2 regions of the Saccharopolyspora sp. ASAGF58 genome follow, and region 2 is predicted to be linked to the other one. Evidence: riboswitches for the same ligand, from Rfam matches in the RefSeq annotation. Region 2 holds a riboswitch; the other holds the start of a gene.
The links. A riboswitch is a leader RNA that binds a small molecule or an ion and turns the genes downstream of it on or off. The one in region 2 is predicted to bind thiamine pyrophosphate.
Positions count from the first base shown of each region.

Region 1 (5,077 bases), 750 kb from region 2:
GCGAACGCCGCGCCGACGCTGGTGTTCCTCGACGAGGTGGACGCGCTGGCGCCCCGCCGCGGCCAGTCCTCGGACTCCGGGGTGGCGGACCGGGTGGTCGCCGCGCTGCTGACCGAGCTCGACGGCGTGGAGCCGATGCGCGACGTGGTCGTCCTCGGCGCCACGAACCGCCCGGAGCTGGTCGACCCGGCCCTGCTGCGACCCGGCCGGCTGGAGCGCCTCGTCTACGTCCCGCCGCCCGACGTAGCAGCCCGCGAGGCGATCTTGCGATCCGCGGCGAAGAACACTCCGCTGGCGTCCGATGTAGACCTGGCTGCCCTCGCCGAGGAACTCGACGGCTACTCCGCCGCCGACTGCGCGGCCCTGATCCGCGAAGCGGCCCTGACGGCGATGCGCGAATCCCTGTCCGCAGCGGAGGTTTCCGCAGAGCACCTCGCCACGGCCCGCAAGGCGGTCCGCCCCTCGCTCGACCCGGCCCAGCTCGCGTCCCTGGAGGCTTACGCCAACCGCCCCTAACCCGGACGGATGTCAATTTCTCGCGAAATCGACCGGTGACCGGGTGACGCGGTCGCCGGAAGTGACGCAACGCAACCGCCACCCTGGAAACCCGCCGCCCCGTCACCCTCGGGGTGCACAATTTCGTGAGAAATCGACGTTCACCCGGGCGACGGTCAATTTCTCGCGAAATTGGCACGACCCCGGGTGAACGAATGGGACCGTCACTTGGTGTTGGCGTGGCCCTTGTAGTCGTTGGTGATGATGGCGATCAAGCCCGGCGTGGCGTCCTGGATGCCTTCGAAGCGGGGCTCCGCGCGCGCTCCGAAGCGGACCGCCATCTCCTGTGCCTGCTGCTCCTCGACGGTGCCGGGCCGGAAGTAGATCGTCGTGGTGGGGATCAGCCCCGCCGAGTAGTTGCCGACCTCCGGCACCTCGTAACCCGAGCTCCGGAAGTCCTCCGCGGCCCGGTGCGCCAATCCGCTGATCGTGCTGTTGTTGTAGACCCGCACCAGGATCTTGGTCGTCGTGTTACCGGAACCGACGGGTACGTCCTGGTTCTGCGTGCCCTGAGGCGGCGCGGGCGGCGGGCTGTCCTGTGTGGCCGGTGACGGCGCGACCTGCGACGTGGCGGGCGGCACCACGGCGGACTCGGCGGGCGGATTCTGGGTCAGCGACATGACCGGCGGGTTGTTGCCCGGTTCCGGGGGCAGCGGCTGGGCGGAATTCGACGCGCCGCCGCCGGAAACCAGCGTGACGATGCCGACGACGCCCGCGATCGCACCGACCCCGATCAGACCGAAGCCGATGATCTTGGCCTTGGCGGGTCCGGTGGACGGTTCCCCTGAAGTCATCAGTGCAACTCGATTCCCAGTCGTTGGGCGGCCCGTGCGCGCTGCCTACCCGCCCTTGCCTTGCGCAGCCTCTTGATCAGCATAAGGTCTTCTTGCGCGGCGGCCGGACTGTCCAGCAACGCGTTCAGCAATTGGTAGTACCGCGACGCGGACATGTCGAACAGCTCGCGGATCGCGCGCTCCTTCTTCACGCCCTCGCGCTTCCACCACTGCGACTCGAAGGCGAGGATGCCCCTCGCCCGATCGTCGAGTTCGTCGTCCGGCGCCGACGGCTGGGGCGGCACCGGCTGGGGCGGCGGTTCCACGATCCGCTCGATCGGCTGAGTGATCGGCTCGGCGAGTCGCAACGGCCGACCGGGTGCCGGATCAGATGTTCCCTGCCGTTGTTGCAGGCGCGCCAACTGTTCGCACTGACGGGCGATCTCCTGCGCAGTCAGCATTTGGGCGGCGTCCATCTGGCTCCTCGCCTCGCGATTCGGGACTTCCCGCGTTCGCAGGAATCACACGGCTGTGATTCCCCCTCAATTACACCATGCTCGGATTCGCGGCGGGAGCGGATCACACTGCCAGCAACGCGCGGGAGCACCCCGGCGCAACAGGCACCGGAAGCGCTAAAGTCCCGCTCATGGCTGTTCACCCGATCTGCGTCGTCGGCGACCCGGTGCTGCACAACCCCACCCGTCCGGTGGAGCGGTTCGACGACGCGCTGCGCACCCTCGTCGACGACATGTTCGAGACGATGGCCGCCGCCAACGGGGTCGGGCTGGCGGCCAACCAGATCGGCATCGACCTGCGGTTGTTCGTTTACGACTGCCCCGACGACGCGGGCGTCCAGCACCGCGGCGTGGTGGTCAACCCCGAACTGATGACCGCCGAGATCCCGCAGACCATGCCCGACCCGGACGACGACTGGGAGGGCTGCCTGTCGGTCCCCGGCGAGTCCTACCCGACCAGCCGGGCGAGCTGGGCGAAGGTCACCGGGTCCGATGTGGACGGAAAGCCGATCGAGGTCGAGGGGACCGGTTTCTTCGCCCGCTGCCTGCAGCACGAGACCGACCACCTGGACGGCCACCTCTACCTGGAACGCCTGGTCGGCCGCCACGCCCGAGCTGCGAAGAAGATGGTGCGGCGCAACGGCTGGGGCATCCCCGGCCTGACTTGGGACCCGGCCGAACACGGCGACCCCTTCGCCGAGGACGACTGATCAGAACTGACTTGTGTCAAGCGTGATGCCGAACGGCTCGGGCAACTCGACAGGCTCACCGAAAACTACGCGGTGTTGATGGAGATAACGCCCGCCGGTCGGCTGCGAGAACAACGTCACCGTCGGCCCGTCCGACGCGAACCTGTCGATCAATAGATACAAAGGAATTCCTGCATGCCCATAACCCCAAAGCTTCCTCGTGCGATCGTCATCGGCGTTGCCTCGAGATGTGATCTCCACAACCAGCAACGCCTTGTCTGCGAGGATTGAGCTCTTGCCCGCCGGAACATCACTCCTGGGAATCACCACGAGATCAGGCGTGCACAAACTCTTGCGCTCCGGAATCTTGATCCCGGATGTCTGAAAAATTGCCCACTCCTTCGAAATCGAATCGCGCAGTTCTCCGTGCACGACATCCGCAATCAGGTTATGCGCGTTTTCTGGCGGCGGCGTCATCACAACCCTTCCTTCGATGATCTCCGCGCGCCAAGCCGCGTTGGGAAGGTCGAGGTTCTGCCAGATTTCGACCAACTCTTCCCAGGTAGCGGTTTCGAACGCTGGGGCAGCAGTCACAGCTGGGTCACCTCCTGTATCGATGTCGCCACGCACCGTACTCACCATCCCTGACAACGTTGCGATCGCCCTGGTCATGAGCCTAACGGCAATCCGCGCTGCCGTCATCGGAGTGACCGGGGGTTGGCAGGTTCGACGGGTCCGGCTAGCCTCGGGCCGCGACAAACCAAAACCGCGGGAGCTCGTACCAACAGCGGGCTGAGAGGGCGGCTGGAGAACTCCGGGGCCGCCGACCGCACGAACCTGACCGGGTAATGCCGGCGTAGGGAGTGGATGGCAGTGGCCGACGTGCGTCCGAACGCGTCCGAGAACGGGACCAAGATCACCACCGGGCCGATCAGCGGCTCGCGGAAGGTGTTCCGGGACTCCGAATCCGGCCTGCAAGTGCCATTCCGCCGCATCGAGTTGACCAACGGCGAGCACCTCGACGTGTACGACACCTCCGGGCCGTACACCGACGAGAACGCCAACGTTGACGTCCACAGTGGACTTCACCGGATGCGGGCGGGGTGGACCGACGGCCGGGAACACCGGACCCAGCTCGGCTGGGCCAGGGCCGGCGTCATCACGCGGGAGATGGAGTACATCGCGACCCGCGAAGGCGTCCCGGCCGAACTGGTCCGGGACGAGGTGGCCAGCGGCCGGGCGGTGATCCCCGCCAACCGCTGCCACCCGGAGAGCGAGCCGATGATCATCGGCAAGAAGTTCCTGGTGAAGGTCAACGCCAACATCGGCAACTCCGCGGTGACCTCCTCGGTCGAGGAGGAGGTGGAGAAGATGGTGTGGGCCACCAGGTGGGGCGCCGACACCGTCATGGACCTGTCCACCGGGAAGCGGATCCACGAGACCCGCGAGCGGATCCTGCGCAACTCGCCGGTACCGATCGGCACCGTGCCGATCTACCAGGCGCTGGAGAAGGTCAACGGCGATCCGGCCGAGCTGACCTGGGAAATCTACCGCGACACCGTCATCGAGCAGTGCGAGCAGGGCGTGGACTACATGACCGTGCACGCCGGGGTGCTGCTGCGCTATGTGCCGCTGACCGCGAACCGGGTCACCGGCATCGTGTCCCGCGGCGGCTCGATCATGGCCGCGTGGTGCCTGGCGCACCACCGGGAGAGCTTCCTCTACACGCACTTCAGCGAGCTCTGCGAGATCCTGCGCGACTACGACGTCACGTTCTCCCTCGGCGACGGCCTGCGGCCCGGCTCCATCGCGGACGCCAACGACCGCGCGCAGTTCGCCGAACTGGAGACCCTCGGCGAACTCACCCACATCGCCCGGGAGCACGACGTGCAGGTGATGATCGAGGGTCCGGGGCACGTCCCGATGCACAAGATCGCCGAGAACGTGCGGCTGGAAGAGGAGCTGTGCGGCGAGGCGCCGTTCTACACGCTCGGGCCGCTGACCACCGACATCGCCCCCGCCTACGACCACATCACGTCCGGCATCGGCGCGGCGATGATCGCCCAGGCGGGCACCGCGATGCTCTGCTACGTCACCCCGAAGGAGCACCTGGGGCTGCCCAACCGGGACGACGTGAAGACCGGCGTGATCACCTACAAGATCGCCGCGCACGCCGCCGACCTGGCCAAGGGCCACCCGCGCGCGCAGGAGCGGGACGACGCGCTGTCCACGGCGCGGTTCGAGTTCCGCTGGACGGACCAGTTCAACCTGTCGCTGGACCCGGACACCGCGCGCGAGTTCCACGACGAGACGCTGCCCGCCGAACCGGCCAAGACGGCGCACTTCTGCTCGATGTGCGGGCCGAAGTTCTGCTCGATGAAGATCACCCAGGACATCCGCAGGTTCGCCGAGGAGCGAGGCCTGACGAGCGTCGAGGCGATCGAAGCGGGCATGCAGGAGAAGTCCGAGGAGTTCGCGGGCGCCGGCGGCAAGGTCTACCTCCCGCTCGCCGACTAGATCCCGACTAGATCCCCCATCGCCCCCC
Region 1 covers NZ_CP040605.1:3,027,205-3,032,281, reverse strand. Annotated here, with positions in the region: gene FDZ84_RS14345 (AAA family ATPase) at 1-516, shown strand, start outside; gene FDZ84_RS14340 (LytR C-terminal domain-containing protein) at 720-1,349, opposite strand; gene FDZ84_RS40650 (DUF3263 domain-containing protein) at 1,349-1,804, opposite strand; gene FDZ84_RS14330 (peptide deformylase) at 1,975-2,553, shown strand; gene FDZ84_RS14325 (Uma2 family endonuclease) at 2,554-3,162, opposite strand; TPP riboswitch at 3,291-3,413, shown strand; gene thiC (phosphomethylpyrimidine synthase ThiC) at 3,400-5,049, shown strand.
Region 1: another riboswitch for thiamine pyrophosphate. It lies ahead of thiC (phosphomethylpyrimidine synthase ThiC); the one in region 2 lies ahead of thiD (bifunctional hydroxymethylpyrimidine kinase/phosphomethylpyrimidine kinase).

Region 2 (5,077 bases):
GCGACGATCGTCTCGATCGGCCCGTGGTGGTTGTGGCACAGCACGCCGATCCGGGTGCCTCGGGGAACCCGGTTGCGCAGGCCGTTGGCGAGCCGGGTGGTGCGTTGCGAGAGCTCGGCGTAGCTGAGCGCGCCACGCTCGTCGATCACGGCCGGGCGGTCGGCGTGGCGCACCGCGCCGACGGCGAAGCCCAGCGGCGGGGTGATGCCCCAGCGGCGCCAGGCGAGGACGATGCGCAGCAGCTTGTCCGGCCGAAGCGGGCTGATCACGCCCTGCTTGGTCAGGACGGACACCGTGTGCAGGCCCGACGTCCCGCGCCGGAGCAGCGCGACTGATCGTTGCCAGAACGTGCTCACGCAGTCACCTCTCGGTTGCCAGGCTACCGGGAGTGGATGATGCCGCGAGCGGACTTGCGGGGGAAGACTGCGATCGTGAGCGCGGCGGCGGACGGACCGCCAGCCACCGCGCTCACGAGGGGATTCATTCCATTGCGGCGGCCACCACGATCGCGTCGCGCAGGGCAGCGCGAAGTCTGCCGACCTCCAGCGGGGAAAGCACCGCGGTCTCGCCCGCTGGAGCGATCACCACCACGTTCCCCTGGTTGATCAACACCGACATGTCACGACGTCTGCCGGCGACATCGCGGCAGCTCACGTGCCACTGCCTGGCGGGCTCCACGTTCCCAGCCTCCCTGTTGCAGTCCGCGCGCTCTGCCTCCCGCGCGCGGTTGTTGATCGAGGGACGCAGCTGGACGCGCACCGTGACGGCGGTTCTGCGCATAAGCCACCCGAAAACTTCAGGTTTACCCCTGGTAAGGGGAACCGATACGCAGAGTGTCCGCAATTTCAATTGAAACTGCGGACACGGGCGGGGTCGGCCGGTCTTCAGACCGGGCGGACCACCAGGCCGTTCGGTTCGGCGGTGAAGGTGACCGCGGCTTCCTCGAAGTCGGCGATCGGCAGCTCATCGCGCACCAGCCGGTGCGGCGCGTCGAAGGCCTCGACCCGGATCTCGCGGGTGGTCAGCGTCCGCTCCGGGAAGTCCGCGCCGCCGACCTGGACCTGCAGCTCGCCGCCCTGCACCGTCATGGTCAGCCAACCGCCGGGCACCGTCAGCTGCTCACCGTCGGAGGTCAGGACCAGCCGGCTGGCACCGGGGTTCTCGGCGCGCACGGCGACGTGCGAGATCGCGACGTCGCGCTGGCCGGAGTCGCCGGCCAGCGCGATCACGTCCCGCTTGACCTCCTCGGCGGGGCCGTCCCCGGGCTTCGGCGCGAGCACCGGGGCGCGCAGTTCGGCGGCCACCCGGTAGGGCTGCCACGATCCGGCGCCGATCAGGTTGACCACCGCGGTGATCTCGACGTCGGCCAGCAGCCGGTCGCTGCCGGGAGCCGGAGTCACTTCGACCGCGGCGACGTCGCGCCGGTTCAGCAACTCGCGCAGCGCCTTCGCGCGCTGCCTGCTGTTGCGGTCGAATCCGCGGGTGATCGCCACCGTCCCCGAACCGGCGGCCGCCACGGCGGCTTCGGTCAGGTCCGCCAGCGGGGCCCAGATCCGGGCGGGATCCTCCGGCCGGGGCTGCCGGCGGGAACGGGCGAAACTCGGGGCATCGGTCGTGGTTTCCATCATCAACCACTTTAGTCCGCGGCGAAGGGTTGCCTGGCCTGCCGGTGGTGACCTTCACGGTGTGAATTCGATCGCTGTGCCGGGTCGGGCGCCGGGCGAGCGGCCGTGCGCCTGATCGACTGAGGGCGCCGAGGGCGTGGTCGCGCGGCGGTCCCGGTTGTTAGGTTGGTGGCAGTGACGCGGGGTGCCTGGGCTGCCGGGCTGAGAACAGACCCGTTGAACCTGACCTAGCTCGTACTAGCGGAGGGACGTCATGGTTCCCAATGTGCTGACCATCGCAGGCACCGACCCCAGCGGCGGCGCCGGTGTGCAAGCCGATCTGAAGACCTTCTCCGCGCACGGCGCCTACGGCATGTCCGTGATCACCGCGCTGGTCGCGCAGACCACCACCGGTGTTTCCGAGGTCCACGAGGTGCCGCCGGAGTTCATCACCGCGCAGCTGGTAACGCTGCTCGACGACGTGCGGGTGGACGCGGTCAAGATCGGCATGCTGGCCAACGCCGAGGTGATCCGCGCGGTGATCGGGGTCCTCGACCGCTACTCGCCGCCGCACGTCGTGCTGGACCCGGTGATGGTCGCCAAGAGCGGTGACCGGCTGCTCGCGCCGGAGGCGGTCAGCGTGCTGCGCGACGAGCTGTTGCCGCGCGTGGACCTGATCACCCCGAACCTGCCCGAGACCGCCGATCTGCTGGGCGAGCCGGAGATCACCGACCCCAACGACATGCCCGCGCAGGCCGAGCGGCTGGCCAGGCTGGGCGCGAAGCAGGTGCTGCTAAAGGGCGGTCACCTCGACGGCCGGTCCAGCGTGGACCTGCTCTACGGCGAAGGGATCGCCGAGTTCCTGTCCAGCGAGCGCGTCGTGACCACCAACGACCACGGCACCGGCTGCACGCTGTCGGCCGCGATCGCGGCGCTGCGTCCGCAGCGCGCAGACTGGCTCGACGCGGTGCGCGAGGCCAAGGAGTACCTGACGGAGGCGCTGCGCGCTTCCGACCGGCTCGACGTGGGCCACGGCCACGGCCCGGTGCACCACTTCCACCACTGGTGGTGATCGACGCTCCCCGGTGTCGTGAGCGCTTTTGGTTGCCATAGCGCCGAAAAGTGCTCACGGGGGCCCCGCACCACAGGTCGAGACAGCTACGAGAGGTTCTGATGAGCAAGCTGCCCGCTCCGCCCGCCGACGGTTTCTGCGCCGAGGCTTGGGCGCACACCGCCGATCTGCAGCAGGCGATCGTCGAGCACCCGTTCAACGCCGCGCTCACCGACGGCACCCTGGACCGCGACCGGTTCGCGTTCTACATCGTGCAGGACGCGCGCTACCTGGTCGGTTTCGCGCAGGCGCTGGCGGCCGCCGCGACGCGGGCCGACAACGCCGAGGACGCGGCGTTCTTGGCCGGTGCGTCCCAGGGCGCACTGGTCGAGGAGCGCCGGCTGCACGCCGGTTACGTCGCGGAGTTCGGCCTTACCGACGCCGAGATTGCCGGGGTCGACACGTCCCCGTCCTGCCTGGCCTACACCTCGTACCTGCGGGCGACCGCGCTGACCGAGCCGTATCCGGTGCTGCTGGCGGCGATCCTGCCGTGCTTCTGGGTGTACCAGCACGTGGGCACCGCGATCCTGGAAGCCACCGGTGGTGCCGAAGATCATCCGTACCGGGCGTGGATCCAGACCTATGCCGACGACGAGTTCGCCGAGGCGGTGCTGACCGCGCGCGACCTCACCGACCGGGTCGCCAAGGGAGCCGACGCCGAGACCCGGCAGCGGATGCTCGACGCGTTCACCCGAGCGACTGAGTACGAGTGGCTGTTCTGGAACAGCGCTTGGATCAAGGAGGAGTGGCAGACTTCGCGATTCCTGAACTAATCGCGAAACCCCTTGCAAGGTGGGCAGGAACGCACTTCGGCCCAGTGTGATCCGGTGCACGAACGGGGCCGTAACGAATCGCGAGCCGAAGCGATTCTCCCAGCGAGACGCCCGTCCGGGCGGGGACTTGGATGTGGGTTCTTCCCACCGTAGACGGAGTTTCGACGACAGTGGGCAATTCTATTCTGATTGTTCTGATGGGCATGCTGGTGCCCGTGTTAGCGGCTGCGCCGTTCTACCTCGCCGACCGCCGTCGGGAGCAGCAGGATGCCGTCGAGGGCGATGAATAGGTCAGCCCCCGTAGATCTTCTTCGCGAGTTCTTCCTTGCCCCGCTTGAGTTCCTGCAACGTATTGGCGGCGAATCCACGGCTGGTCGGCATGGCCGGGATCCGCAGGCCTTCGCTGAGCGTCCAGCCGGAGCCGCAGTCGATCAGCGACCGGTGCTTGTTGGTGTAGTAGCCGGAGTTGATCGACACCGCGACCCCGTGCGCTCCGGCCGCGGCCGCCATCAGGTGCACGTGGAACCGGCTGGACAGCCAGCGCTGCCCGGCCGCCGCGGGCAGCCCGTCGGCCATGATCTCGGAGAACGGGTAGAAGCGGGCGCCCGGTAGGTCGTGTTCCACCAGCGCGAAGACCTCGCGGTCCACGCGTGGGATGCCTTCGACGAAGCCGACTTGCTCGGGGCGCACGCCCCATTCGCCCAGCGTGTCCAACAGGAATCCGGCGAGCGCGGGCACCGAATCGTCGAGCAGGTCCGACTGCAGGCACACCATGACCTCGCGCAGGTCGTCGTCCCGGTACATCCCGGGTTCGACCCCGAAGAACATGTCGTCGCCGGTGTGCGAGGTGGCGCTGGACAGCGCCGCCGACGGCTCGTCGCGCACGTCGACGACCTCGAACTGCGCGGCGAGGTTGCGCAGCAGCGGTTCCGCTTCGTCGGCGACCGGCGACAGCCCTTGGCCGGTCATCACCGCCCGGCCGCCGGAACGGCGCGTCGCCGCGACCGCGGCCGCGAGCAGGCCGATGTGCCGCGGCCAGATGCCGTTGACGAATCCGCCGCCGACGATGTGCACCAGGTCGGCGCGGGCCGCCAGTTCGATGCCGGCCACCCATCGCGGCGCCAGCCCCGGGTTGTTGAACGCGTGCTGCACGAACGACGCGACCTCCCACGGCCCGTCCGACGGGGCCTCCCAGCACAGCCGCCATAAGGTGTCGGTGAACCGGACCCGCGGATGCAGGTGGCCGAGCAGGACGTCGCTCGGTCCCGGGTTGGGGCAGTCCACCCAGATCTCGCTGTCCGGCGCGACGCGTGCCAGGTGCTTCAACCAGGCGGCGGCGATCAGTTCGTCCCCGTAGTTCGGGTGCCCGGTGGTGGCGACGAGGTAGATGGTGGGGGGCTTCGTCAACGGTGGGGCTCCAGCCTTCGGGGTGCCGAGTCCCTTTCGAACGTAGCAACGACGAAGCCCCGACCGCCGTGCTTGGTGACGTCTCGCACCCCACCGCCACCGCTCGTACCAATTAGGGTGGCTAACTTTACCGGCAGCGGCGTGGGCAGCTGCCTGCTGGTCAACGACTCGGATGTGCTCGC
Region 2 covers NZ_CP040605.1:3,778,544-3,783,620, forward strand. Annotated here, with positions in the region: gene FDZ84_RS18065 (AMP-binding protein) at 1-356, opposite strand, end outside; gene FDZ84_RS18070 (hypothetical protein) at 481-780, opposite strand; gene FDZ84_RS18075 (hypothetical protein) at 885-1,628, opposite strand; TPP riboswitch at 1,796-1,891, shown strand; gene thiD (bifunctional hydroxymethylpyrimidine kinase/phosphomethylpyrimidine kinase) at 1,879-2,676, shown strand; gene tenA (thiaminase II) at 2,778-3,488, shown strand; gene FDZ84_RS18090 (polysaccharide pyruvyl transferase family protein) at 3,780-4,895, opposite strand; gene FDZ84_RS18095 (DUF2218 domain-containing protein) at 5,013-5,077, shown strand, end outside.